DNA from 2 places in the Paenibacillus sp. GYB003 genome. Region 1 is predicted to be linked to the other one. Evidence: riboswitches for the same ligand, from Rfam matches in the RefSeq annotation. Region 1 holds a riboswitch; the other holds the start of a gene.
The links. Region 1 has a riboswitch for cyclic di-GMP ahead of PV407_RS06815 (hypothetical protein). Riboswitches for the same ligand answer to the same signal wherever they lie in the genome.
Positions count from the first base shown of each region.

Region 2: another riboswitch for cyclic di-GMP. It lies ahead of PV407_RS00590 (ATP-binding protein); the one in region 1 lies ahead of PV407_RS06815 (hypothetical protein).

Region 1 is NZ_JARBDC010000011.1:71,191-85,817, reverse strand. Features, by position in the region: gene PV407_RS06870 (NAD(P)-binding domain-containing protein) at 1-786, opposite strand, end outside; gene PV407_RS06865 (glucose-6-phosphate isomerase) at 1,019-2,374, shown strand; gene PV407_RS06860 (YigZ family protein) at 2,471-3,103, shown strand; gene PV407_RS06855 (thiamine diphosphokinase) at 3,201-3,851, shown strand; gene PV407_RS06850 (AraC family transcriptional regulator) at 4,027-4,929, opposite strand; gene PV407_RS06845 (ABC transporter substrate-binding protein) at 5,213-6,553, shown strand; gene PV407_RS06840 (hypothetical protein) at 6,718-6,990, opposite strand; gene PV407_RS06835 (AraC family transcriptional regulator) at 7,410-8,258, shown strand; gene PV407_RS06830 (ABC transporter substrate-binding protein) at 8,412-9,695, shown strand; gene PV407_RS06825 (methylated-DNA--[protein]-cysteine S-methyltransferase) at 9,725-10,384, opposite strand; gene PV407_RS06820 (DNA-3-methyladenine glycosylase 2 family protein) at 10,457-11,977, opposite strand; cyclic di-GMP riboswitch class I at 12,373-12,459, shown strand; gene PV407_RS06815 (hypothetical protein) at 12,536-12,802, shown strand; gene PV407_RS06810 (MOSC domain-containing protein) at 12,904-13,590, opposite strand; gene PV407_RS06805 (LysM peptidoglycan-binding domain-containing protein) at 13,801-14,175, shown strand; gene PV407_RS06800 (acyltransferase) at 14,235-14,627, opposite strand, start outside.
Region 2 is NZ_JARBDC010000001.1:121,695-136,321, reverse strand. Features, by position in the region: gene PV407_RS00640 (ABC transporter permease) at 64-2,958, shown strand; gene PV407_RS00635 (ABC transporter ATP-binding protein) at 2,961-3,854, shown strand; gene PV407_RS00630 (peptidylprolyl isomerase) at 3,993-4,631, shown strand; gene PV407_RS00625 (DUF402 domain-containing protein) at 4,675-5,211, shown strand; gene PV407_RS00620 (alpha/beta hydrolase) at 5,232-5,909, shown strand; gene PV407_RS00615 (YdcF family protein) at 5,922-6,566, shown strand; gene PV407_RS00610 (polysaccharide deacetylase family protein) at 6,671-7,957, opposite strand; gene PV407_RS00605 (AAA family ATPase) at 8,198-9,154, shown strand; gene PV407_RS00600 (HAD family hydrolase) at 9,304-9,987, shown strand; gene PV407_RS00595 (SPL family radical SAM protein) at 9,984-10,823, shown strand; cyclic di-GMP riboswitch class I at 10,939-11,025, shown strand; gene PV407_RS00590 (ATP-binding protein) at 11,241-13,238, shown strand; gene hflX (GTPase HflX) at 13,353-14,627, shown strand, end outside.

The sequences.
Region 1 (14,627 bases):
ACCCAGCAGCGGCGCGGTTACCTGGAGCTGATCGGTCAGCTGCGAGGCGAGCCGCAAATCTTTGTGCATCAGCTGCATCGAAAATTGGGTTTCGAAATCGCGGTTCAATATTTTCGAGCCTTTCAGGTCGGCTTGCTTGCTGCTGGCGGCGCCGGCCATGACGATTTCGTAAAATTTCGCCAGATCGATGTTCGCCTTGGCCGCCAGCGCCATCCCTTCGATGAAGCCGATGGCGTTGATGCCGACCATCGTATTGTGCGCGAGCTTGGCGTACGAGCCCGATCCGGACGGCCCCATATACACGATGCGGCTGCCCATCGCCTGAAAGACGTCCATATGCTCGGAGAGCGCTTCCTCATTGCCGCCGACCATGAACAGCAGCGTGCCGTTTACGGCGGCCGGCTTGCTTCCCGTGACGGGAGCGTCGAGAAAATGAACGGCGAGCTCGGCGAGCTCGGCTTGAAGCGTTTTGCTCATATGCGGAGAGATCGTGCTGCAATCGATGACGGTCATTCCGGGATGGATGCCCTCCATGATGCCTTTCGGATCGTAAAACGTTTGCCGGATGGCGGTATCGTTGCTCAGCATCGTAATCAAAACGTCCGCGTCTTTGGCGGCGTCGGCGGGAGTTTCGGCGGCTGTCGCCCCTTGACTGACCAGCTCCGCGGTTTTTTCGGTCGTACGGTTGTATACGGACAAGGAATAGCCTTTGCGCAGCAAATTGGCCGCCATAGGCTGTCCCATCGTTCCCAGGCCGATAAAGCCGATTTTTTTCATCGTATTCACCTCGAATTTTGCAGCGACGTAGAGCCTGGAGTGCTGCTGGTCCTAGACCCATTGTAGCACTTCCGACACCCTCTGCGAAAGACCCGGCCGTACTTGCTTTTCCCGGGGCAGTTCAAGTATTCTAGGTGACAGAAGGAACAGCGGGACGAGACCGTACATAAGGGAAGGGAAACGCTCAGACTATGCTTACGAAGCCAGCTTTACTTCGTAAAGCTTTAAGGAGGAAAACACAATGGGTCAAAACGTTCAATTCGACTATAGCCGCGCGCTAACCTTCGTGCAGCAGCACGAAATCGATTATTTCCGCGAGCCGGTCAAGCTCGCGCACGAGCAGCTTCACCGCGGGACGGGGGCCGGCTCCGACTATTTGGGCTGGATCGAGCTGCCGAACCAATACGACAAAGCCGAGTTCGCGCGCATCCACGAGGCGGCGAAGCGGATTCAGTCCGATTCGGACGCGCTCGTCGTCATCGGCATCGGCGGATCGTACCTCGGCGCGAGAGCGGCGATCGAGATGCTGTCGCATTCGTTTTACAACATGCTGCCGAAGGATAAAAGAAAAACGCCGGAAGTTTACTTCGTCGGCAACAATATCAGCTCCACGTACGTGACGCATTTGCTGCAGCTGCTCGAAGGCAAAGACGTTTCCGTCAACGTCATTTCGAAATCGGGCACGACGACGGAGCCGGCGATCGCGTTCCGCATTTTCCGCGAGCTGCTGGAGCGCAAGTACGGCAAGGACGGGGCGCGCAAGCGCATTTACGCGACGACCGACCGCGAGAAGGGCGCGCTGAAAAAGCTGGCCGACGCCGAAGGCTACGAAACGTTCGTCATTCCGGACGACGTAGGCGGACGGTACTCGGTATTGACCGCCGTCGGCTTGCTGCCGATCGCCGTCGCCGGCATCGACATCGACGCGATGATGCAGGGCGCGGCCGACGCGTCCCGGGAATACGCGAATCCGGATTTGGCCCGGAACGCGAGCTACCAATACGCCGCCGTGCGCAACGCGCTGTACCGCAAAGGAAAGGCGATCGAAATTTTGGTCAACTACGAGCCGTCGCTCCATTACGTATCCGAATGGTGGAAGCAGCTGTACGGCGAGAGCGAAGGCAAAGACCAGAAAGGGATTTATCCCGCCTCGGTCGATTTTTCCGCCGACCTGCATTCGATGGGACAATTCATTCAAGAGGGCGCGCGCAATTTGTTCGAGACGGTCATTCAGGTGGCGAACGTTCCCGAGCAGATCGTCATCGGCACGGACAGCGAAAATTTGGACGGCCTCAATTTCCTCGCCGGCCAAACGATGGATTTCGTCAACAAGAAGGCGTTCCAGGGCACGATGCTGGCGCATACGGACGGCGGCGTGCCGAATCTGATCGTGACGCTTCCGGATATTTCGGCGTACTCGTTCGGCTATATGGTTTACTTTTTCGAAAAGGCGTGCGGCGTAAGCGGCTATCTGCTCGGCGTCAATCCGTTCGATCAGCCGGGCGTCGAAGCGTATAAGAAAAACATGTTCGCCCTGCTCGGCAAACCGGGCTACGAGAAAGAAAAAGCGGCGCTCGAAGCGCGGCTCGGCAACTAATTCGCATTCGGATACGGGGTCCCGGAAGCGGCGCGGCATGCGCTCCGGGGCTCCGTACGCGTTGCAGGGGCCTGCGAGGGGAGGAGGCGAAGGCGCATGCTGGAGCGATACCGGACGGTGCGGCGGCAGGCGTCCGCCGAGATCGTCATCAAAAAATCGCGCTTTATCGGTCACGTAAAGCCGGTACGGAGCGAGGAGGAAGCGATCCGCTTCATCGAAGAAATCAAGAAGGAGCATTGGTCCGCGACGCATAACTGCTCCGCTTACGTGGTCGGGGAGCGGGACCAGTTTCAGAAGCAGTCCGACGACGGAGAGCCGAGCGGCACGGCGGGCAAGCCGATTCTCGAGGTCATCAAGCAGCAGGGGCTCAAGGATACCGTCGTCGTCGTCACCCGTTACTTTGGCGGCATTATGCTCGGCGCCGGGGGGTTGATTCGCGCCTATACGGACGCGACCGTGGAAGGGCTCGCCGCCGCGCGGCCCGTAACGCTTGCGCTGCACAGGGAGGTGCTCGTTACGATCGACTATACGTGGCACGGCAAAGTCGAGAACGAGCTGCGCGGCAAAGGGACGATGCTCGGAGAAACGCAATTTACCGACAAAGTGACGCTCAGCTGCTGGCCGCTCGAACCGGAGGCGGAATCGTTCGTCGCCTGGATGACCGACTTGACGCAAGGACAGGCGCTTATCGAAACCGGCGATGCGGAATACAAGGAAATGCCGGAATAGGCGGCGTTCGGGAAGGCGGGGCACGGCTTTCGCCCGGCATCGAACGCTCTAGTCGCCGATCGGCGAAAGCGGGAAAAGAGAGGAAGAAGGATTTCGCATGTCGGATCGTATCGTCATTGTAACGGGCGGAACGCTCGGGGAGTGGGCGTTGGGACATCTGGATCGGGATGCGCGGATCGTCGGCGCGGACCGCGGAGCGCTGTTTTTGGTCCGGCACGGCATCAAGCCGCTGCTTTCGCTCGGCGATTTCGATTCGGTCACGCCGGAGGAGCGGGAATACATTCGGCGGCACAGCGAAACGTTCGTCGATTGCGACCCGGTCATGAAGGATTTGACCGACACCGAGATGGCCTTCCGGTGGGCGCTGGAAAAACGGCCGCGGGAGATCGTGCTGCTCGGCGCGCTCGGCACCCGCTTCGATCATTCGCTCGCCAACGTGCATCTGCTCCGTAAAGCGCTGGAGCGCGGCATCGACTGCTCGATCGTCGACCGGTGCAACGAAATCCGGCTGCTCGGTCCGGAGCGGGTTTTGACTTTGACATCCGGCGCGTACGCTCACGTTTCGCTGCTTCCGCTCAGTATGGAAGTGAAGGGCATTACGCTGGAAGGGTTCAAGTACCCGCTGACGGACGCGACGCTGACCGTCGGTCAGTCGCTCGGCATCAGCAACGTAATCGACGGAACGTCGGGACGGGTGCGCATCCGCGAAGGGCTGCTGCTCGTCATTCGGAGCAGCGACGGCGAGTAGGGCGGGGTTTCCCTATATAACGATTGCGGAAAAGCAAGCATAAAGCAGCTGGCGTTTTGGGCGCCGGCTGCTTTTTTCACGACCTGCGGTTGCCCGAAACGGGCGGCGTTACCGGGTGTTGCGCGGCATGACGGGCTATAAGGCGGTACGGCCCGGGAACGGCCCGGCTCCGCCCTTATCGCCCCTCGCTCCGGCCGCTTCGATACTTGCCGCGGTATTCCCGCGGCGTCAGTCCGGTATGCTGTTTGAACAGCTTGTTGAAATAGCTCAAATCGCGAATGCCGACGTTTTCCGCGATCGCGATAATTTTATCCTCGGTTTCGCGCAGCAGCTTGAGCGACGCGTGAATTCGCACCTCGTTGCGGTATTCGGTGAACGTTTTGCCCATCGTCTGCTTGAATTTGTACGTAAAGCTCGACTGGCTCATGCCGCACATTTGGCACGCCTGCTCGAGACTGATGTCCTGGGCGTAATGGTGCTCGACGAACCGGCAGACGGACTGAATGACTTTGGACTCGTTCGCCTGGAGCAAAGGAGCGACGAACCGCTGCTCGTATTTGCGGCTGAGCCAGACGAGCATTTCGATCAGCAGCGCTTTGATCGAGATCCGGTAGCCGAGCGCTTTCCGGTCGAATTCGTCGATGATGCGGTCGAGCCGATGCCGAAATTCGCGTCCTTCGAGGACGGACAGCTTGATATGGGATTCGAAATCGAGCGACTGCCGGAAAAACGGCTCGACGTAAAAAAAGTTGAAAAAGGGCGTCACCTGTGACAGCGCTTGCAGTTCATAGGTTAAAAACGAAGGAAGGAACAAGACGTTGTACACGTCGAGCGGCTCGTCGCCGATAACGGCGTAATCGTGCTCGACGAACGGAGGGATGACGAAAATGTCGCCCTTCGAAATCGGATACGAGACGCCTTTGTACAGATGCTCGCCCCGGCCTTCCGCAACGTACACCAGCTCGATGAAATCGTGGCAATGGGGCATTTTCGGCCGATCCGGCAGCGTCGGGTACAAAAAGGCGCGAAACGGAAATTCGTCGCACTCCAAATATTGTTCCTTCGAGTACAGATTCACGGGGAGCACCTCCACTCCCATTGTAGAAAAGAACATGCGCAAACACAATAACCGAAGCCGTCCGCCGGCGTCCGGACGACGTCGTTATTTCGACTCAATTATTTGGTAAATAATCCAAGAAAGCGGCGTGTCTCCTATAGTAGGCTTACCGTATACGACGTAACGACCGCCGCATTCGCGGCGCAGGCGGGAGCCGCAAGCGCCGGCAATCGAGTAAGCGCTTTCTCGCCGATGGCGAACGGTGCGTGCGAAAAGACTTTATGCGTGAAGGGGGAGTCATCGAATGATGCGAACGACTTTTGCTTCCATGTTGGCCATGGCGATGGTTGCGCTGCCTTTGGCGGCTTGCGGCGGCGGAGGTACCGCAACGGGCGGCGTCCCGACCTCGAAAGGCGGCGCTGCGGGCGGCGCCGCCGGAAACAACGAGCCGGCCGAGCTCGTGTTTTACGGGGCGGCGGGCAATACCGAGGCGGAGTTCAACGCCAGATGGGGAGACTACATCCGCAAACAGTTTCCGAACTATACGCTGAAGTACATCATGAACGAAAAAGGCAAAACGCTGCCCGAGCTCATCGCCGCCGGGGAAACGATCGATATCATATTCGACTCGATCGGCGGAACGGCCTCCAACTTGATCGATAACGGGTTCCAGTACGACATCACGGAGCTGGCGAAGAAGCATAGCGTCGATTTGAACCGGTTCGAGCCGACCTTTATCGACGCGATCAAGCAGATGGGCGGCTTGTACGGACTTCCGGTCAACGGCGGGGGGCTCGTCATTTACTACAACAAAGATATTTTCGACAAGTTCGGCGCCCCTTACCCGAAGGACGGGATGAGCTGGGAGGAGCTGCTCGAGCTGTCCAAAAAAGTGACCCGGATGGACGGCGGCAAGCAGTATGCCGGCTTCGCCACGTCTGTCGTTCACCCGATGCGGATGAATCCGTTCTCCCTGGACGTCGTCGACCGAAAGACGCTGACCGCCGCAATCGGCAACGAAAAATGGAAGACGCTTCTGCAAACGGTCATGATCCAGCCGATCGTTCAGGACGACGGGTACCGGCAGCTGTTTACGCAGAAAAAGGGAGGGCTCTGGACCGACGATTTCGCCAAGCAGCAAAATTTGGCCATGTTCATGATGAATTTCGGCCTGCAGTACGCGGTCAAGGAATTCGAAACGCTCAACTGGGACATGACGGCCATTCCGACGTTCAAAGACCGGCCGGGCGTCGGCACGCAGCCTTATCCGAATTATTTCTACATTACGTCCGCCAGCAAGGCGAAAGATGCCGCAATGAACGTGTTGAAATACGTCACTTCGGACGAACACGAGACGATCGAATCGAAAAAAGGAAACATCCCGGTGCTGAAAAACGAAGAAATTAAAAAGGTGTTCGGGCAAGAGACGATCTATAAAGGGAAAAACATGAAAAACGCGGTATACTACAACAAATTCGCCGAGCCGCACGCCAAAACGGTGTATGACGATAAAGTGGCCGGACCGCTCGATGCAAATATCAAAAAGGTGATCTACGGCGAAATCGATCTCAACACCGCGTTCCGCAACGCCGAGCAGGAGGCGAACAAGGCGATCGAAGAAATGAAGGCGGCGAGGAAAAAGTAAGCCGAGCGGCGCGGAAACGCCGTACAGCGATGATCGTGCGGAGCGGGGACGCCAGCGGCAGGAAGCGGAAGTCTTTGCAACGTGCGGACGCCGTCGGTCCATAAAAAAGCCGATTCGAGCAAGACGTCCGGATCGGCTTACTTCTTTTCATCCGCAAGAAGCATTCATTCTTGCTCCGTCGTCCCGTCTCCGGCATCTTTGTCGCCGCGCGACGCCCTGGACATATAGGCGTCGTACCGGTCGTCCACCTCGCGGGCGATGCTTCTTACGATTTTCGTCTCCTCGACGATCGGATCGCGCGCCGTCTGCGTCCGGATTTCGTATCTCGGGCTGAGGCGGCGCAGCGCCGCCACGTCCGGGTTTTTGCCTTCCATGTTTCCTTCGTTCAAGGCGTTGGCAAGCTGCTGCTCCAATTGGTCTTTGCCTCGTTGTTCCATAGCCGAACACCTCCGGGAAGATTGGAATAGTTCCGGGGGCTCCCCCAACATTCGCCTTATTTTCCCCGCCGCAGCCCGAATCGATTCATCGGCGCGCTCCTATCGCCGTACGGATCGGCGTCAGCAAATAGACGGACGAACCATTGCTCTCGTCGGGCTCGGCCACGATCGGGCCAAGCCTGCCGGTCAACCGCAGCTTGACGCTAGGCGCGTCGACGGCGCGCAAAATGTCCGCCAAATAGTTGGAGGAGCAACGAGCCGCCGGCGACTCGCCCGAACGCTTGCGCCTTTACAATCCGGCCGATTCGGCATACAGTTAAACCGATCGGGCAGGAACGGGAAGCGGCGCCGCCCAACCGCCATCGAACGTCGCGCTCCGAACGAGCGCCGCCGCGCCCGGAAGCGGGAGGAGAAACGGAATGTTTCTAAGGTCGTGTCATTATTGTACGGTCGATTCCCCATTCAACGGATCGAGCGGAGGCATTCACCCTTACGACGAAATGCTGTACATCCGGGAAGGAGCGGCTCTGCTCGAATGGCGGGGCAACGCCTACGAAGCGCCTGCCGGCAGTTTGTTTTTGCTGAACCGGGATACGCCGCACCGGCTCGTCTATCGATCGGAGCCGTTCAGCTTCTGGTATATCGAGCTGGATATCGGCGATCCGGACCTGTTCGTCACCGAGGAGCAGGCGATCCGCTGGAATCGGGTGCAAACCGGCATCCGCCGCGACGCCAGCCCCGTGCTGCGCGGCATCGGACGGACGCTGGAGGCGCTGACCGAATCGATGGAAAACCGGGAACGCAGCAAGCCGCTGTTCGGCGAAGAAATCATGCTGCTGGACGTGAAGAAGACGATCCGGCTCGTCCAGAGCTATCTCGGGAGAAAGCCGGGCGCCCCCGGCATCCGCGACGGCACGACGCAGGAGCTCATTCACCAGCTTATGCGCCATATGGAGAGCAACTATTTTCTCGATTGGAATTTGGACGCCTTCGCGAAGTTCGTCCATCTGAATCCGTCCTACCTGGTCCGCGCGTTCAAATGGACGGCCGGCGCCACGCCGATGCAGTATTTGAACCGGCTGCGCCTCAGCGCCGCCGTCAGCTTTTTGGCGAACACGGACATGGGGGTGCAGCAAATCGCCGAGGCGACCGGATTCGGCAGCATCCATTACTTTTCCCGGCTGTTCAAGCAGAAGTACGGCTTAAGTCCGCAGCAGTGGAGACAGTCGCAGACGAAGACGGGAGCGCCCGGGCCAAAAAGTCAATAGCGTGCAAAGCGAGCTTCGAACGTCCGGTTGAAAGTGCTTTCATCCGGTTCCCGGGCCGCTTCAGCTGATACATTTCCTCTAAAGACGGCAGCCCCGAATGCGTTGTACTGTAGGGTTGTGGTGGAAAACGAAAGGTCGAAGGGGGATTTTCGGATGAAGCGGTTAACCTGCACCGTGCTCCTCGCGGCGCTCGCTTGCGCCGTTCAGGCGGGCTGCGGCCAAGGATCGGGACAAGAGCCGTCCGGCGGGGACGGGGGCAAAACGGGCGTTTCCGAGCCAGTGACGTTGACGTTGTACATGCCGGCGGCGTTTCCGATCAAAGATTACATCGTGAGCGCCGTCAAAAAGAAATATCCCCATATTACGATCGAGCCGATCGTACGGGGAGCCGGCAAGCAGCCCGAGGAGCTGCTCGCGGCGGGAACGTTTCCCGACATGATCTACCAGAGCACCCCCTGGTACGCCGAGCTGCTCGACCTGAACCTGCTCTACGACCTGAACGCGCTCGTCCAAAAGCATAAATACGATCTGAACAAGCTCGATCCGCTGGCGATGGACGCGATCAAAATGTGGGGTGCGAAAGGGGAAGTGTACGCGATCCCGTTTTACCGCAACTTCGGCGTGCTGTACTACAACAAAGACATTTTCGACAAATTCGGGGTGCCCTATCCGAAGGACGGCATGACGTGGGACGAAGCGGCGGACATCGCCCGCAAGGTGGCCCGCACGGACGGAGGGACCGAATACAGGGGGCTGGACGCCAGCGGCACGTACGAAGGGGTGTCCCAGCTGTCGGCCGCGTTCGTGGACGCGTCGGGCAAGGCGAATTTGCAGGCGGAGCCCTTCGTGACGATGATGAACAACCTCGCGCGCATTTATACGATTCCCGGCAACAAGCGGGGAGCCAATATGCAGGATTTTTACAAAGGCACGGTCGCGATGTCGGCCTTCTGGAACGTAATCGGCAATTTCGAGGATATGCACAAAAAGGGAACGCCGATGAACTGGGACATGGTGTCGCTGCCGACGTACAAGCAGGCGCCGGGGCGATCGTATCAGGTCGACTCGCACAATTTGAGCATTTCGTCGCTCAGCAAGCATAAGGAGGAAGCGTTCCGGGTCATCGCGTACTTGACGTCCAAGGAAGCGCAGTCCGAAATCGTCAAGGACGGCTACGTGTCCGCGCTCGTCGACCCGGACTTGGAAAAGGCGTTCGGCGCCAATCTGCAGTCGCTGAAAGGGAAAAACGTAGAGGCCATCTTCAAGCTGAAGTCGGCCCCCCTATACAAAGTGACGAAGGACGACCCGATCGCCCAAGAGTTTCTCGGCAAAGCGCTGGACGAAGTGCTCGCCGGGCGCAAAGACGTGAATACGGCGCTGCGCGACGCAAACGAGCTGGCGAATCAAAAGATCGAGCAGCGCAAAGGAAAACAGTAACGGCCGCCGTGTGTCGGCTGACGGGCCGTTCAAAAGCGAAACCGCTCGTGGCCGCGATCCGCAAAGTCGCGGAAGCCTTCGTGATGCAGCAGACGCCGCTTCAGCTCCATTCCTCCGCGATAGCCTGTGAGCGTGCCGTTCGTCCCGATGACGCGGTGGCACGGAACGACGATCGGGATCGGGTTGGCCCCGTTGGCCGCGCCGACGGCGCGCACCGCCTTCGGCGAGCCGGCGGCCTCGGCGATTTGCGCATACGTGCGCACTTCGCCGAACGGGATGGCCGCGACGGCTTTCCATACCGCCTGCTGAAACGGCGTTCCGACCATATCGAGCGGCAAGTCGAAGGCGGTCAGCGTTCCGGCGAAATAGCGCTCGAGCTGCCGCGCGTACACGGCCAGCCGTTTTGCGTCCGGCAGCGGCCGCGCGTCCGGGAGCCGTTTCCCGGCCCAGGCGAACAGCTCTTCTTCGGAATCGGCGGTCAGCGAGACGAAGCAGAGGCCGGCTTCGGTGGCGGCGATCGTCATCGTGCGGTCTTCGAGGGAAACGGGCGCATAGTACAAATGGGCCCGTTCCGTTCGGGTGCGGCCGGCAGGACCGGTATGATCGGTAGGGCCGTTCCGGTTGTTCCGGTTGTTCCCGTTGCCCCGGTTGTTCCGGGACGCAAGGCGGTCGGTTTCGGCGATTATCATGGGACGTGCCTCCTGTTCGTTTTTGACATGGCATAGCATAGCGGTATTGGCGGCTTTTTCACGCGCGTACCGTCAGTCGTCCTGCAGGCTTCGCCACATATAGAACGTGACATAGCCGTTCCACGGCGACCATGCGGCGAACCGGTCCTGCAGCTCCTGCACCGTCGGCTTGTGCGGCAGCCGCCACAATCGCCGGACCGCCTGGTGAATGCCGGCGTCCCGAACCGGAAACGCCGACGGATCGCCCAGGCAGCGCAGAAGGACGTAGTGCGCCGTCCAGGGACCGATCCCTTTGATCGCCGTCAGCCTGGCGCAAACGGCGTCACGATCCGGCAGCCGCTGCAGCATGTCCTTCGTCAGCTCGCCGGCCGCCATCAGACGGGCGATTTCGAGAATATAGGCGGCTTTTTGCCGGGAAAATTGCAGATCGGCCAATCGGTCCGGACTCGCTTCCGCGACGCGCTCCGGCGACGGAAACAGCCATAGCGGACCGCCGCGATGCTCCACGGATGTGCCGAACGTTTCCACGAAGCTCCGTTTCAGCTTGTAGGCGAACGAAAGCGTGATTTGCTGGCCGATGACGGCCCAGCAAAGCGCTTCGAACAGATCCGGAATGCGGACGAGGCGAAATCCGGCGTAATCGCGCGTCAAACGCCGAAGCACCGGGTCCCGCTCCGCCAGCGCGTAAAACGGGCGAATGTCGGTATCCAGATCGAACCATTCGCGAACGCGGCGGACCGCGGCTTCGCGCATCGACCGGTCCGCCTCATGCGGCCGTCCGTAACGGTCGGCGATCCGGATTTGCAGCCGGCCGGGCGATTCGGCGCCGACATCCAGCACGACCGTTTCGCCTTCCAGCCGCGCCGCCTGGACGACGCGATCCCCTTCGATCCGGTACATGCACTCGAGCGGCGAGCGGCCGAGATAAGCGAGCGCCTGCCGGAAATCGAACGGCTCCGGCGTATCGACCGTCAGCGGGCCGGCGCCGATCCGGACGGGAGCCGGCCGCGTCGGCCGGTTCGATTCGGCCGGCCGGGCCGCGACCGACCGATCGCCCGCGTTCCGATACTCGGTCGGCGTCAGGCCGAACGCCTTCTGAAACGCGGCGGAAAAATGCGACGGGCTGCGGAAGCCGGCTTTGACGGCGATTTGCCCGGCCGGCTCGGCGGTGCGCTCCAGCAGCCCCCGGCCCAGCTCCAGCTTGGCGCCGAGCGCGAAGGCGGCCGGCGTCGTGCCCGTAACCCGCTTGAACGTCCGCTGCAGGTGAAACGGGCTGACGCCGGTTTCCGCGGCCAGCTGCGCCAGCGTCGGCGCTTGCGGCAGACGCCGGGCGATGGCGGCTTTCACCTGCGCCGCCAGCTCCGCATCCGGCCCGTCGGGGCCGGGGTTGTCCGGCTTGCACCGCTTGCAGGCGCGGTAGCCGGCCCGGCGCGCTTCTTCGGCGCTGCGGTAGACCGACACGTTTTCCCGCTTGGGCAGCCGGGAGCGGCACGACGGGCGGCAGTAAATGCCGGTCGTTTTAATGCCCAGGTAGTAAATGCCGTCATATTTTCGGTCCCTCGTCAAGATCGTGTTCCATAAATCTTCATCCATCCCGTTCACCTGCCTTCATTGTCAGTATAGCCCCAGACGAAGCGGCGAACAACGGTTCGGCAATAGGAGAGCAACATTTCGACAGCCCGCCGCCCGGCGCGGAACAAAAAAAGGGACCCGCAAGCAACGGGCCGCGGGTCTGCATGAAATCTATATATGAAAAGGGGGGTCGATCTTTATTATAGGACGACTACCTTAAACGAAAGTGAAAATAACATTACAGTTTCTTTACGGATATCGGGTCGTTCGCCCGCTTCCAAAACCGGCATGCAGGTTCTTTAGGACTATTTACGGCCGGATTCATAGGAAAAACGATTCACTAAAATGGGAGGAAAGGTCTATGAAACGGCCGGCGAATCGTTTATGATGAAGGGAGAACGTGATTTCTCGAAACAAACGGATCAGGGCAAACTTGCCGAAAGGCAAGGACGCAAAGCCGCGGGCCTACGGAATACCTCTTCTACGGCGGCCGGGTTGCCGGAAGTGTTGGAATCGGGAAAACGAGCCAGCACCCTTCGGTCTGTCGATTTACGGATTTCGGGCTAAGGGAGGCGCATTATGCTGAAGGAACGGTACTATTCGACGGTGGAATATGTGGACCGGTACGGCAAAACGAACAAGGAAATGCATATTTATTGCGAGGTCGGCAAAAAGCCGACGGTCGGCGATTTTATCGAGGCGTTCCAAAAAGCGGGACTGGACGTGGAGCTGAAAGACTTTATCGATTTGACGTTCAAGCCGAAGCATCCGCCGTCGACTTCCGTCATTTCGGTCAGAGTGCTGCGAACCGTCAAAGACCATTCGTTCAAGCCGTTCGCTTGCTGACGGCCGTTTATAAGACCGCGCATCCGCTTTTTCCGCGAAGGAGGAAGCGGGCGCGCGGTCTATTCGTCTTTCCCTGCAATCGAGCAAACGACAAGCCGCTTCTATGGCTTCGTTCCGTTCAGCCGTTCTTCGGAGGAAGGCTCGTCGCCGTCCAGCCTTTTCTGGAACGAAGCCCGCCAGTTGGCCGACAGCTCCTCGACCGCCAGCAGTGCGCGGACGCCTTCCAGGTTGGATTTGTCGTGATGCTTGATCGTATTGGCGAATTCGACCGTAAGCCCCGCCGGATGCCGGCGCTCCAGCGTAAGCCCGAGCGTCCGGTCAAACAGGCCGGGGGTAAGCACCCGAAAATAAAAGCCGGTATAGCCCGTTTGCTGGACGCGCAAAGCGAGGTCCGGCACGTCGTATTTTTTGGCTAGCTTGTGGCACGGCTGCCTCGGCTGCGTAACCTGCAGCCGCACGTCGCCGCTGGCGTAAATATCGCCGATGCAAACCCGGGATTCGGTCATCCCGAGCACGGTCAAATTTTCCCCGAACGCCCCGAATTCCAGCTTCCGGCCCAGCTCCCGCTCCCAATACGAATAATGCTCGTACGGATATACGCAAACGGCTTTGTCCGGCCCCCCGTGATGGACGAGGTCGGCTTGTCCGTCGCCGTCGAAGTTAAGGGCGGTTAACCGGACCGGCCCTTCGGGCGCCGGGTTTTTGAATATGCCGGTTGCGACGTCCGTTCCTTTGTAAGCGAACGTTTGCGGTTTTCCGACATTGAGCGATACGATTTCGATAGTCAAGGCGTATTCCTCCGATCTTCCGGCGATTGGCTCCCATTTTATCACAAAAAACGGTCCGCGGCATCAGGCGGCAGGAGCTCGCCGTCCGCGCGAGGCCGGCTGGAAAACCGGCCGAAATGGGCGAATGCCCCGGGTCAAATACCCAGGGGCCGCATATAGTGGTATCGGATATTCGTTGCTTCCCAAACACAACGATATGGAGGAATTCCGATGAACTACGTCGTGCAGTCCGGCGACACGCTTTATTCCATCGCGAGCCGATTCGGCGTCACCGTGCAGGCGATCATGCAGGCGAACGGCTTGACGGCCTCGAGCCCGCTCTATGCCGGACAAACCATTTATATTCCGACGGGGGGAGGCCAGCCGGTTCAAGGGCCGGGCCAAGCGGGCATTCCGCCAGGGCTGTTTCCGCCGGGACTGTTCCCGCCCGGAGGGGATCGCCGGCTCGAGCAGCGGGTCGCCCGCCTCGAAGCGGAAACCGACCGCCTGCAGCAGCGGTTGCGGCGCACGGACAACGAGGTCGACCGGCTGCGGCAGCGCGTGGACCGGCTGGAGGATCGGGTCCGAAGACTGGAAGGCCGGTAAAACGACGAAAGGACATTCGCACTCCTGCGCGGAGCGGATGTCCTTTCCGTTTTTCTCCTTCATTTGCCGAACAACAGCCACGACGCCTTGATGCGCTTCAACCGGCTCACGACCGCCCACGGCACGATCGCGATGAGCAGGATGCCTCCCCATACGGCCAGATGGTACCCGGACTGGCCGGGAGCGACGGCGGCGTGCATGCCGTAATAGCCGAGCAGCGCCGGATGCATGAAGTAGATGCCGAACGACGCCGCGCCGAGCGACGACAACGCCTTGGCCCAACGCGGGGCGTTCGCCAGCAGATGGCGGCCGACCCACATGAGGCTGATCGCGACGAGGACCGGATATCCGTGGAACAGCAGCTCGAACTCCCACGATTCGAACCGCATGCCGTACTGCGCCTGCAGGCTCAGCAGCAGGAAGACGAACCCGGCGGCGACCGTTGCCGCGGT
Region 2 (14,627 bases), on a different contig from region 1:
CGGGCAACCGACGGAAGCGAACACCATTCATTGCCGATCTCCTCGAAAGGAGGAACCGTATTCGTGGCCATTCTAGTGATGATTTTTCGCAAAATGCTGAAAAATAAATGGCTGGAGCTCAGCCTGCTGTTCGGGCTCGTCCTTTCCGTCGCGCTCGTGAGCAGCATGCCGATCTACACCGAAGCGATTTTGCAGCGCATGCTCGTCAAGGAGCTGGAAAACTACCAAGTGACGTCCGGCGCTTACCCGCTTACGCACCGCACCGGCATATTCCTGACCGGCGAAACGGCCAAGGAAAACGGGGACAGCGCCCGCAGCGTCGACCAGTTCATGCAGTCGATCGCCGGCCGGTTCGATTTGCCGATCCGCGAATACGTTCAGGAGCGGGGAACCGATACGTTCAACTTCACTCCGAAAGACAAAGAACGGGTCGACGCGACCGTCAAGCGCAACGTGGACATCGTGGCGCTGTCGAATTTGGAGCAGCACGTCAAGCTGGTCGACGGCGCGATGCCCGCCAAGGAGCCGGTGAACGGCGTTTTCGAGGTGCTCGTCGTCGAAAGCGCTTTGACGCAGCTGAAAATGGTGCTCGGCAACGAGTTCGTCATCGAGGACGAACGGGTGAAAAATCCGATCACGGTCAAACCGGTCGGGGTCATCAATCCGAACGACGAGCACGACCTGTTCTGGAATACGCCGCTGGAAAGCTACGGCCGATCGTTCATCATGAACTACGACACGTTCGAGACATACATTACCGGCGGCGCCGACATCACCGTCCGTGCCGGCTTCTGGTATTTCGCGATGGATTATTCGCGGATGAACATGTCATCGATCGAGTCGTTCATTCGGACGCACCAGCGGATCGAAAATTTCGTCTCGAACACGTTTACGAGCCAGGCGATCAAAGCACCCGCATTGGGCGTCATCTCGAAATATTTGGACAGACAGGAGCAGCTGCGCGTCATGCTGTGGTCGCTCAACGTGCCGGTAATGATCATGCTCGGCTTCTACCTGTTCATGGTTTCGAACCTGATCGTCGACCGGCAAAAAACCGAAATCGCCGTGCTCCGGAGCCGCGGCGCCAGCCGGCTGCAGGTGCTGCTCAGCTACGTAATCGAAGGGCTCATGCTCGGGGCGGTCGCCTACGCGATCGGACCGTTCGCGGGCAAGCTGCTGACGAACATGCTCGGCGCATCGAACGGCTTTCTGGAATTCGTGCAGCGGTCCGCGCTCATCGTCGAAGTGAACGCCACCGCTTACAAGTACGCGCTGTACGCGGTCGCCTTTTCGCTCGTCATGACGTTAATCCCGGCGTTCCTCGCCACGCGCACGTCGATCGTCGGACATAAGCAGCAAATGGCGCGCATGGCGAAAATGTCGTTCTGGCACAAATATTTCATCGACGTGCTGCTGCTCGGCGTGGCGATCTACGGGCTGCAAAGCTTCAAGCGGCGCATGTCCGACCTGCAGTCGCTCGGACTCGACTCGGCCAACTTCAAGGTCGATCCGCTGCTGTTTCTCGTGCCGGCGCTGTTCACGCTCGGTCTCGGCTTGCTTCTGCTGCGGGTATATCCGCTGTTCATCCGGCTCGTGTACTGGCTCGGTCGCAAGCTGTGGCCGCCGTCGCTCTATTCGACGCTGATCCAGGTCGGGCGCTCCAGCAACCAGTACAGCTTTCTGATGGTGTTTCTGATGATTACGCTCGCCACCGGCTTGTTCAGCGCAAGCGCGGCGCGGACGATGAACAGCAATACGCTGGAAAAAGTGAAGTACAAAAACGGCACGGACATCATCCTCAACGTCAAATGGGAAAACGACGCTCCGCCTCCGATGATGGGCGGCGGGGAAGAGATGGGCGGCGAGGAAGAGGAGGAGCCGTCCGCAGCGCCGGTGCTGCCGATCGCCGGGCCGAAGCGGATTCAATATACGGAGCCTCCGTTCCAGCTGTACAGCGAGCTTCCGGGCGTCGCCCACGCCGCCAAAGTGTTCGTGAAGGACGACGCGGTGGCGCAAATCGGGAAAACGTCGTCGAAAATCAAGCTGATGGGCATCGATACCGACGAATTCGGCCGGACCGCTTATTTCAAAGACCGGCTGCTCGAACATCATTTCTACGACTATTTGAATTTGATTTCGACCGAGCCGTCCGCCGTGCTCATCTCGAGGACGATGGCCGACGAGATGGGACTGAAGGAAGGGGACTCGATCAACGTCGGCTGGAACAACGTCTCCTACAAGCCGTTTACGATCTACGGCATCGTCGATTATTGGCCGACGTTCAATCCGAACCCGCAGCAGCCGCCGAGCGGCAACAAAAAACCGGATTTGCCGAAGCTGGTCGTCGGGCATTTGAGCTACATTCAAAGCGCCATCGCGCTCGAGCCGTACCAGGTCTGGATCGACCTGAAAGACGAGCCGACGGCGAAGCAGACGTTCAACGACGCTTTGAACGCGAAGGAGCTGCCGATCGAAAGCTTCGTCGATACCGGCTACGAGCTGACGCAGGCGAAAAACGACCCGTTCCAGATGGCGATCAACGGCGTCATGACGCTCGGGTTTTTGATCAGCGTCGTCATCAGCTTTTTCGGATTTTTGTTGTATTGGGTGCTTTCGCTGAACGGCCGGGTGCTCCAGTACGGCATTTTGCGCGCGGTCGGCATCTCGTTCGCGCAGCTGATCGGAATGCTCGTTACGGAACAGGTGCTGACGTCGGGAGCCGCCTTTTTGCTCGGGGCCGGCATCGGCAACGTCACAAGCCTGCTGTACGTTCCGCTGTTCCAGCTGTCGTTCAATCCGACGACGCAAGTGCCGCCGTTCCAGGTTACGTTCGATCCGGCCGATTCGCTGCGCCTGTACGCCATCGTCACGGTAATGATCTTGATCGGCTTGTGCATCCTCGGCTATCTTCTCTCGCGCATCAAAATTCATCAAGCGGTCAAGCTCGGGGAGGACTAACGATGATCCATTGCGACAATTTGGTGAAAATTTATAAGGTGGCCGATTTGGAAGTAGTGGCGCTGCAAGGGCTCGATCTGCACGTCGAGCCCGGCGAGCTGATGGCGATCATCGGCAACAGCGGCAGCGGGAAATCGACGCTGCTCAATATGCTCGGCGGTCTCGATCGTCCGTCCGCGGGCAATCTGGTCGTGGACGGCAAAGATTTGCTGAAATTTACGGAGAAGGACATCGTCAAGTACAAGCGGGAGACGGTCGGATTCGTCTGGCAAAACAACGCGCGCAACTTGATTCCGTATTTGACCGCGCTGGAAAACGTCGAGCTGCCGATCCTGCTGCAGGGCCGCCGAAAACGGCAGCGCGCGCTCGAGCTGCTGGAGGCGGTCGGTCTCGGCCATCGCACCCGCAACAAGCTGAACCAGCTGTCAGGGGGCGAGCAGCAGCGCGTCGCGATCGCGATCGCGCTGGCGAACCATCCGCGCCTGCTGCTGGCCGACGAACCGACGGGCTCGCTCGATACGAAAATGTCGAACCAAATATTGGACCTGTTCCGCGAGCTGAACCGCTCGCTCGGGCTGACGGTCGTCATCGTCACGCACGATCCGCTGCTCGCCAAAAAAGTCGACCGCGTCGTCGCCATCCGCGACGGCAAAACGTCGTCGGAATTTATCCGCAGCAAGTCGTACGCCGACGAGCTGGCGGAGCTGGCGCAAGGGATGGCGGCCGAAGAGGAGACGCATGTCGAATACGCGATATTGGACAAAGCGGGGCGGCTGCAAATTCCGTCCAACTTTCTCGACGCGGTCGGCATGAAAAATTCGAACAAAATGGTCGTCACCGTCGAAGACGGCAAAATTATACTGCTGCCGCCGGAAGCGGAGAAAGTCGCCAAATAACGGTTTGCCCTCGCACCGGAACCCCGCCTCGGCGGGGTTTTATGCGTTCGGACGCGGCGCGGGCCGGTTCATTTGATCGCCGCGGCGAACGGGTGGTATAATTTGGCGAGAAAAAAGGAAGCGAGGGGGAAGTTCGGTATGAAGCGGCAGTGGCATAAATCGGTATGCGCGCTGGCGGTCGCGACGGCGGTTGCGCTCTCTCTGGCGGGCTGCGGAAGCGCGCCCGGGAAAACAGGCGACAAGAGCTGGAGCGCCCCGCCGCCGATGCAGCTGAAGGCGGACAAAGCGTACGAAGCGGTGTTCGATACGACCGAAGGCAAGTTCACCGTCCATTTGTTCAAAGATTTGGCGCCGAAGACGGTCAACAATTTCGTCTTTTTGTCCCGGCAAGGCTACTACGACAACGTCGTGTTTCACCGGATTATGAAGACGTTCATGATCCAGACGGGCGATCCGACGGGAACCGGCATGGGCGGACCGGGTTACACGATCGAGGACGAGCTGACGACGAAATACAAATACGATCCGGGCATCGTCGCCATGGCGAATACGGGAGCGAAAAATTCGGGAGGCAGCCAGTTTTTCATCTGCACCGGCCCCGACTGCGCGGCGAGCTTGAACAAAAATCCGTTCTACACGATTTTCGGACAAGTATCCTCGGGCATGGACGTCGTACAGAAGATCGCGGCAACGCCGGTCAAGCAGGACGCCAGGGGAGAGCCGAGCTCTCCGCTCAAAGAAGTGAAAATCAATAAAATCGAAATCGCGGAAAAATAGAGATGCGTCGTTCATCGAACGGGCGGAGGAGGAGCGAACCGAATTGATTCGAAAATATGCGGATCGTACCGATTGGGGGAGAATCGTCGAGAAGGAATTTACCGTCATCCCGGTCAAAACGATCGGCTTTTCCGGGACGGTTACGCTGGTCGAGCTGTTGAAGGTGAAGGAGCCGCTGTACAAGCAGTACGAAGGGCGGCAGGTCTGCATCGCGGACAACGGCTACAAATGGCTGCAGCTGTTTCCCGAGCATGCGCATTATACGGTTACCGCCATGTACGACGAGCATAATCGGGACGTCCAGCGCGTCGTCTCGATATGCAAATGCCAAGGCGTCTCGGACGGCGGCATTCCGTGGTACGAGGATTTGTTTTTGCATTTGGTCATCCTGCCGAGCGGAGAGCTGTACGTAATCGACCAGGAACGGCTGGAGGAGGCGGTGCGCGGCGGCGTTCTGACGCAGGAGGACGCCGAGCTCGCCTGGAAAACGGCGAATCACGTGATGGACGAATACCGGACCGGCTCGTTCGATTTGCTGGTCGTGGCGGACAAACATATGCAGGCGCTAGTCGAAGAATAATCCGTCAGCGAGGAATGGCGATGGACCGCAAAATATGTTTGGGGATTCACGGTTTTACGGGAGGGCCGTTCGAGCTCGAGCCGCTCGCCCGGCATTTGGAAGGCTGCGGGTATCGCTGCGTGCTTCCGACGCTGCCGGGTCACGGCGACCCGGAAAAGCTGCGGCGGGTAAGATGGTACGACTGGGTCGAGGCGGTCGACGCGGCGGCGGCGGCCATCGCGAAGCGATACGGTTCGTTCGATTTGGTCGGTTTCTCGATGGGAGGGGCTCTGGCCGCCCACGTTGCCGTCCGGTATCCGGTTCGACGGCTCGTCCTGCTGAATGCGGCGGTCATCTACGTCAGCCCGTACCGCCTGCTGCAGGATATCGGATCGGCGCTCAAGGTCGGCGACTGGAACCGGTTCGTCAAGGTGCACCATACGCCGATTCGGGCGACGGTGCAGTTCATGCAGCTGATCCGTTCGACGAAGCCGATCTGGAGCGGCATACGCGCCCCAACGTTCATCGCGCAGAGCGGCCGGGACCCCGTCGTCCATCCGTACAGCGCGAACGTGCTGGCGCACGCGATTCCGTCGGTCGTGCGCGTCGAATATTTTCCGAACTCGAAGCACATGATTTGTCTCGACCGGGAGGCGGACGCGCTGTTCGCGGCGGTGGAGTCGTTTTTGACGGAAGGCGGTACGACGGATGCGCCATAAGGAGAGCAGGGGATGAAACCGATGACGAATGCCGTGTCGATGCCGCGGCGCCGCAGACGAAGAAAAGGATGGGGAATCGTCCTGAGCGCGGCGGCCGCCGCGGGCCTGCTGTGGATCGGATACATCCAGTGGCTGATTCATTCCGTGGAGCAGAGCGCCCCCGCTTCGAAGGCCCAGGTCGCCATCGTGCTCGGGGCGGCGCTATGGAACGACCGACCCAGTCCCGGACTGAAGGAACGGCTGGAGAAAGCTTACGCCTTGTACGAGAGCGGAGTCGCGGATCGGCTTATCGTATCCGGCGGGCTCGATAACAACGGCGCCACGATCACCGAGGCGGAGGGAATGAAGCGTTACTTGGTCGAACGAGGCGTACCGGAGGAAGCGATTATCCGGGAAGACGAAGCGACGAGCACGTACGAAAATTTGCTGTTCAGCAAGCGGATCATGGACCGCGAAGGATGGACGCGGCCGATTATCGTCACGCACCGATATCACGGCGCCCGCTCGATCGATATCGCCGAATTCGTCGGACTGGACGGAGCGACCGTGGCGTTGACCGATTCGCAAACGATGTGGATGCCGTGGCACAAGTTCAGAGAGACGCTCGCGTATACGAAGTGGCTCGGAGTCAAGCTGATGCTGACCGTGAAAGGGTAAAAGGAAGACGCCCGCTGCGATTTTTCGGATCGCCCGGGCGTCTTTTTTTCGTCATGCGGGAAAGAGAAGTGCGGATATCGGCCGGTTCGTCCGGTTTCCGCGGGTTAAGCGATGTATCGGGTTTTCAGCTCGTTTTTGGAAATCGCCACGATTTTCGGTTCGAGCAGATCGGTTTTTTCCTTCAACCGTTCCTTGCCGTTCGGATGTACGACGTACAGCAGCAGCCGCAAATAGGTGCGCGTCATCCGGGCGAACAGTCCTTCGGGCAGATCGAACACGGCGAAGCCGAGCTGCTTCGAGCCGCGATGGATCATCGTGATGCCGTACAAGCCTTTCACGTTCTCGTACTGCGGATCGGTCAGCAGCAGCTTGCTGATGGCCGGCATGAGCGTTCGCGTCCGGCGGATCAGCTGCGTCGCCAGCTGCACGGTGCTGCGCGAATCGATGCCGAGCTTGAACAGCGTGTAGTTGTCCAGATGCATTTCCGCAATCAGGTCGCCTTTGCGAATTTGTTCCCCGTCCGGCAGCACGATCGACTGTCTGCCTTGATATTCGCGAACGCGCAGCTTGACGAGCGGGTTATCCGAATCGACCGATTTCAGGTGGAACAGCTTGACGAAGCAGCGCTCCCAAGCCATCCAGGCGTTGACGAGCACCCGCTTGAACAAACCGAGCCGATACTTCATCGAAGCTTGCAGCAGCTCGTCGACTCGCACCGTCACGAGACCCCGCTCCTTCATATGCGACAATACGTCGTCCAACGCATCCAGCATATGGGACGGAGCGTCGCGATCGGCGCCGAACGTTTCGCCGCTGTCGTGCAGCAGTACGACCGACCCGGGCACGATCGTGTTCAGCAGCCTGGACTTCAGCTTGTTCCGTCCGACCCGGCTCCGCCAATCTTTCGGCATAACCGACCAGAGCACGACCGTATAATGTTTCAGGAAAAACAGGTCGAATACGTTCAAAATCCCCCACGGCGGACGATAATAATCGGGCTTCGTGCCGGTTATGGAAGCGACGATTTCGGCGGAACGATCGGCTTGCTTGCTCCGGACGGACCACGGAGACATGAACCAGTTCGACTTGTGCGAGTAATTATGAATGCCGATCTGATGTCCTTCCCGGTGCATTCGCTCGATCAATTCGGGATGGCGCTCGGCCTTGGCCCCCAACACAAAAAAAGTCGCTTTCGCCTTATGCTTCTGTAGCAGATCGAGCAGGAGCGGAGTATAGACCGGATCGGGACCGTCGTCGAACGTCAGGGCAACCTGATTCGTAACTTTCCCTCTGCGAAATACGCCGATAGCAAATATGCGCGTCGCCACCCACGGTACGATCGTATAGATCGCCACAATCAGCAAAAAAGTGAATAGGAGACGCTCCTTCATGGTCATCACTCCTAGTCCGGATGAAAAAAAATTAAACTCCTACTCCTCATTTTGGGGCTTTTTGCCGGCCGATTCAAGCACAAAATTTCATAAGAAATTCGACTCCGCGATCATAGGACAACTTCTCGCTTTGTACATTATAGGCAGAGGTTATTCGGCCGCCGTGCGGTTCGCTCGCGACGCCGCACGGCGGGGCCAAATTATCGAAGCCCGCATATCCAAAAAAACGAGGTGATTCCGGTGAGCATTCGAGTCGTTTCCGGCGAAACGCCCAAATCTTCGCGGCAAATCAATGTCGTGCTGCGCACTCCAGAGCCGGTGTCCGTATCGGAAGCCGAGCCGCAGACGGGCGGAAAAGCGGTTCCGTCGCAAGGGCCCTTCGCCGAAATTATGAAAGAATTGGACCAGATGGTCGGCTTGGAAAACGTCAAGGAACTCGTCTATGAAATATATGCGCTGCTGCAGATCGGCCAGTACCGGGTCGACGCGGGGCTGGCGACGACGCAGCAGGTGTACCACATGGTGTTTAAAGGGAATCCGGGAACCGGCAAAACGACGGTCGCGCGAATCGTCGCGAAGCTGTTTCACGCGATGGGCTTGCTGCAGAAAGGACATTTGGTCGAAGTGGAGCGCGCCGATTTGGTCGGCGAATATATCGGCCATACGGCCCTGAAAACGCGCGAGCTGATCAAGAAGGCGATGGGCGGCATTTTGTTTATCGACGAAGCGTACAGCCTGGCGAGAGGAGGCGAAAAAGATTTCGGCAAAGAAGCGATCGATACGCTCGTGAAAGCGATGGAAGACTATAAAAATCAGTTTGTACTCATTCTGGCAGGCTATTCGGATGAAATGGATTATTTTTTGGCGACGAATCCGGGTCTTCCGTCGCGCTTCCCGATCATGATCGACTTCCCCGATTATGCGATCGACCAGCTCGTGCAAATCGCCGAATGGATGGTCAAGGAGCGGGACTATACGCTCATCCCCGCAAGCGTCATGAAGCTGCGCCAGTTGCTGGCGGCGGAGAAAAGCCAGTATCCGTCCGCGTTCAGCAACGCCAGGTTCGTCCGCAACCTGATGGAAAAGTCGGTTCGCCATCAGGCCGTCCGCCTGCTCGGACAGTACGCGAATTCGTCGCCGGGGCGGCACGAGCTGATGGCCATCCGGCCGGAAGACATGCGCGTCGACCGCCGATAGCGAACGAAGTCCGCAACCGTACGGAGCCGCCGGAAAAGCGGCTTTTTTTTCGTTTGCCCGGATATCCCGAAATGCACGACGATGCCGATTCCTGTATAATACGTACATCGGCTGTGAACGATTTTTCGCCATGGAGGGCTGAAACGATAATGATCAAAGCGCTCGTGTTCGACTTCGACGGACTCATTCTGGATACGGAAACGAACGAATATCACGCCTACGCGGAAGCTTATCGGCATCACGGCGCCGAGCTGCCGCTCGAGCGATGGTCGAAGGTGATCGGGACGGACATGCTGTCCGTATTCGATCCGCTCGACGATTTGGAGCAGCGCGTCGGCAATCCGGTCGATCGCGAGCGGTTCCGCGCAATGCGCCGCAAGCTGTTCGAAGAGCGGATGGAGCGCGAGCAGCTGCGGCCCGGCGTCGTCTCCACCTTGGAGCAGGCCCGGCGATTGGGACTCGCGATCGGACTCGCTTCGAGCTCGTCGAGCGAGTGGGTGATCGGCTATTTGGAGAAGTTCGCCATCCGCGACTATTTTTCCGTCATTCGCACGCGGGATTACGTCGCGAAGGTGAAGCCCGATCCGGAGCTGTACGTGCAGGCCGTCGATCGGCTGGGCGTCTTGCCGGAGGAAGCGCTGGCGTTCGAGGATTCGCCGAACGGAGCGCTGGCGGCGCGGCGCGCCGGGCTTCACTGCGTCATCGTCCCGAACTCGGTGACGGAGTCGCTCCCGTTCGGCGAGCACAGCAAACGAATCGCGTCGATGGAAGGGCTCGATTTGAGCCGCTTGCTCGAGGAGCTGGCGTCCGGCCGGACGGAGGGGGAGCGATGATCGAAATCCGCCGCACGCAGCCGAAGCGGCTGCTCAACCCGGCTTCGGGATATTTGACCGGCTACAGCCATACGCTCAATCCGTACGCAGGCTGCGGGTTCGCGTGCTCGTACTGCTACGTCCGCAAAATGCCGGTCGCGTTGTTCCGCCGGGAGCCGTGGGGCGAATGGGTCGACGTGAAGGTCGGCTCGGCGGAGCTGCTCGCCGGCGAGCTGGCCAAGGCGAAACGGAAAGGGCCCGTAACGATCTTCATGTCGTCGAGCACCGATCCGTACCAGCCGCTGGAGGCGAAGGAGCTCGTGACCCGTTCGCTGCTTGCCGCGATGGCGGACGAACCGCCCGACTTTTTGTTCGTGCAGACGCGCAGCCCGCTCGTGACGCGAGATATCGATCTGCTTCTGCGGTTGAAGGATCGCGTTCGGATCAGCATGACGGTAGAAACCGACATGGAATCCGTACGGAAGGCGTTCACTCCGTCCGCCCCTCCGATCGCCGCCCGTTTGTCCGCCTTGCGCAAGCTGACCGAGGCGGGCCTTCGAACGCAGGCCGCCGTTTCGCCGGTGCTGCCGAGCAGCCCGCAGTTCGCCGGGACGATCGCCGCGGCGACCCGGCGGGTTTGCGTCGACGATTTTTTCATGGGAGACGGCAGCTCCGGAAGGCGGACGGAGCAGCTCGGCATCCGGACCTTGTTCGAGAAGACCGGTTATACGGAATGGTACGATCGCGAACGGTACAAGGACATCGTCGAAGCGCTCGGCCGCCATTTCCCGCCGGAACGGGTCAAAGTGAGCCAGAGCGGATTTTTGCCCGATTCGTCCGATACGAATGTGTTGTAAAATGTTCGAACATTCGGGATTTGCAGAAAAATTAGAATCGTTCGATTTTTAGTTTCGTTGAAAGAAAAGGTATGGTATATTAAGGTTCAGGTAGACTACCAGCAAATAATTGGAAATGGAAGTTTGGCAAACTTGCCGAAAGGCAGGGACGCAAAGCCACAGGTCTAAGGTTCGGCAGAACTATGACAGCTGGGTTGCTGAAACGCTCGCGTTCGCGTTGATCGTATCATGCCATCGGCCGTCCCTGAATCCGGGTACGGCTTTTTTTAGCTTGCAGAGCTAATCGTCCCCCCGGGTCGCGGCAAAGTATCGGAATCGAGCCTCGAAAGCCCTCGCCGCGCCTCCGCAGCTGTCTCTCATCGCTCACGTCCGCATAAACGACGCATACCGACAAACCTAACGGAAGGGAAGAACCATATGCACATAACCCGCGCGTTTCGGTCGTTCCGCTTGTCCGTCTTCCGGAGAAAGGAAGCGCTGCTTGCCGCTCTCGCGCTGCTCTCGGGCGTCGGCGCGCTCATCGACGCGATTCCGGATGCTGCCCGGTCGCTCGCTTCGCTTCTGTTTACATTGTCGCTTCTGGCGGCCGCGGCGCTGAACAAACGCCGGAAAGCCGCATACGGCCTGTCCAGCCTCGCCCTGCTGGCGTACATCGTCTTTATGCGGCCGGACGGCTTGTTCGCCCTGCTCTTAACCGCCTATCCGCTATTGCTGTTTTACGCGCTTCTTCTGCCGAGTCCGCTGTATACGCTCGCAGCGGCGCTGGCGATCGGTCTCAATTTGTATGCGTACGCCGACACGCCCGAAGGGCAGCAATGGCTGACGCATCTGTTTTTTATCGCGCTCCATGCGATGGCTTACACGATAGTGGCGCATTACACGCGAAAGCTCGAACGGGAGCGAAACGAGTACCGCCACCTCAGCATGATCGATTCGCTCACCGGGCTTGCTTCGCTGCAGCAGACGCTGCTGTTCGGGCAGCGGCTGATCGACGAAGGCAAGGCGGTCCGCGTGCTGCTGATCGACCTTAATTTTTTCAAGCAAATCAACGATACGCACGGGCATATGGTCGGGAATAAAGTCATTCTGCACGTCGCGGACTATTTGCGCGGGCTGGTCCATAATGTGAACGGAATCGCCGGCCGATTGGGCGGGGACGAATTCGTCCTCGTCGTCGAAGATTCGCCTCCTTTCGAAGGCATTCGCGAGCGGCTGCTCGGCGAGCTGAACGGTCAATCGTTCGCGATGGGCGACGGGACGCCGCCGGTGTCGCTTTCTTTTTCCGTCGGCGTCGCCGCCTCGAAGCCCGACCGGAGCGTACGGATCGAAGATTTGCTCCATGACGCCGATTTGAACATGTACGAATTCAAATTGCATCACCGGCTGCCGACGTTCCACGGGAAGACGGCGGATTTGATCGAGCATAATCCCGATCCGATCTGCACGTTCGACCGCAAAGGCAAGCTCATCGCCGTCAATCCGGCCGCCGCCGACCTGCTCGGCTATACCGCCGAGGAAATGACCCGCAGGCAGTTCGTGGCGCTCATTCATCCGGACGACCGTCCGAAGGCGCTGAAGTCGTTTCTGGAGACGATGAAGGGCGGCTCGATCCATTTCGAGCTGCAGCTGCTGCATAAAGAGGGGCATACGATCATCGCCGACGTAACGAACATTCCGATCATCGCCGATCATCAGATCGTAGGGATTTACGGCGTCGCCAAAGATATTACCGACAAGAAAAAAGCGGAGGAGCTGCTTCGCAACTCCGACCGGCTTGCGGTGACCGGACAGCTGGCCGCCGGACTGGCCCACGAAATCCGCAACCCGCTTACGGCGCTGAAAGGCTTCATACAGCTGCAGCAATCGGCTCCGACCGAGAACAAGGCGTACTATCCGATCATGCTGAACGAGCTCGAGCGGATCAATTTTATCGTCAACGAGTTTTTGCTGCTGTCCAAGCCGAAAGAGGCGAGCTTCCGCGATACCGATATTCGCACGGTACTCGATCACGTGGTGACGCTGCTCGATACGGAGGCGATCATGAACAAGGTGCGGCTCGTCACCGAAGAGATGGCCAACATTCCTCCGATCCGATGCGATGAAAACCAGATGAAGCAGGTGTTCGTCAACGTGCTGAAAAACGCGATCGAGGCGATGCCGGACGGAGGAGAAGTGAGAGTGCGGACGGAGACGTCCAAAGGCTCGTTCATCGTGCGCATTACCGATCAGGGCGGCGGTATTCCGGAGGAGCTGATCCCGAAGATCGGCCAGCCGTTTTTCACGACGAAGGAAAACGGGACCGGTCTCGGCCTGATGATCTGCCACAATATAATGGAGACGCACGGCGGCAGGCTGTCGATCGAAAGCGTTATGGGCTCGGGAACGACGGTCGAAATCGAGCTGCCCTTTTCGTGAGGGCCATTTTGCGGACGGCGGGGTTTGGATATAATAGAACTGCTTTATCCCGGAAATATGTTACAATGATCCGTATGTACGCATAACGTACCGATGCGATAAAGGAGTTCCCGCATGAAGCAAACGACGCACGAGGTCGGCGGCGGCATTTCGGATAAAGCCGTCGTCGTCAGCTTGGTATTGAAGAGCGACAGAGCCGGCGAGGAAGCCGTGCGCTATTCGCTCCAGGAATTGATCGGACTCGCGGAAAGCGCGGGCGTGCTGGTGCTGCATGAGTCGGTGCAGACGAGAGAGTCGGTCGATCCGAAATGGTTTATCGGCAAAGGGAAGGTCGAGGAAATCCGCGAAATCGCCGAGCGGCTCGGCGCCAATACGGCGATATTCGACCAAGAGCTGTCCGGCGCGCAGGTCCGCAATCTGGAGCGTGCACTCGATTTGAAAATCATCGACCGAACGCAGCTCATTCTCGATATTTTCGCGCAGCGGGCGAAAACGCGGGAAGGCTTTCTGCAGGTCGAGCTGGCCCAGCTCAGCTACTTGCTCCCCCGTCTGTCCGGACACGGGGTGAATTTGTCGCGTCTCGGAGGCGGCATCGGCACGCGCGGTCCGGGCGAGACGAAGCTGGAAACGGATCGCCGCCATATCCGCAATCGGATAACCGAGCTGCGCCACGCCTTGCACGAGGTGAAGCGCCATCGGGCTCTGCACCGGGAGCGCAGAAAAAAAACGGGCGTGCTCCAGGTCGCGCTCGTCGGCTATACGAATGCGGGCAAATCGACGCTGCTGAATCGGCTGACGCAAGCGAACGTGTACGCGGAAAATCAGCTGTTCGCCACGCTCGACCCGACGACCCGCACGCTGCGGCTGCCGAACGGTCAGGAAGTCGTGCTGACCGACACGGTCGGCTTCATCCAGCATTTGCCGCATGATCTCGTCGCGGCGTTCCGGGCGACGCTGGAGGAAGTGTGCGAGGCCGATCTCATTTTACATGTGGTGGACGGCTCGAACGAGATGGCCGAGCAGCATATCCGGGTCGTCGTCGACATTTTGCAGGAGCTCGGCGCCGGGGGCACGCCGACGATCACGGTGTTGAGCAAAGCCGATCTCGTGCCGGACGGTCAAGCCGAGCTGTGGAACGCCGAAGGGGACTCGATCCGGATATCCGCCTTCTCGGACGCCGATCTGGAAACGCTGAAGCTGGCCGTGCAGGAAAAGCTGACGGGCGAATCGATGCGCTTCGTCATTCCGGCCGACCGGGGCGACCTGATCTCGCTCGTTTACCGGGTCGGCGACGTGCTCGATCAGCAGGTGGACGGAGAGACGATCCGGTTCGACGTGCGCGTCAAGCAAAACGAATTCGACAAACAAGGATACAAGCTTCGATCGTTT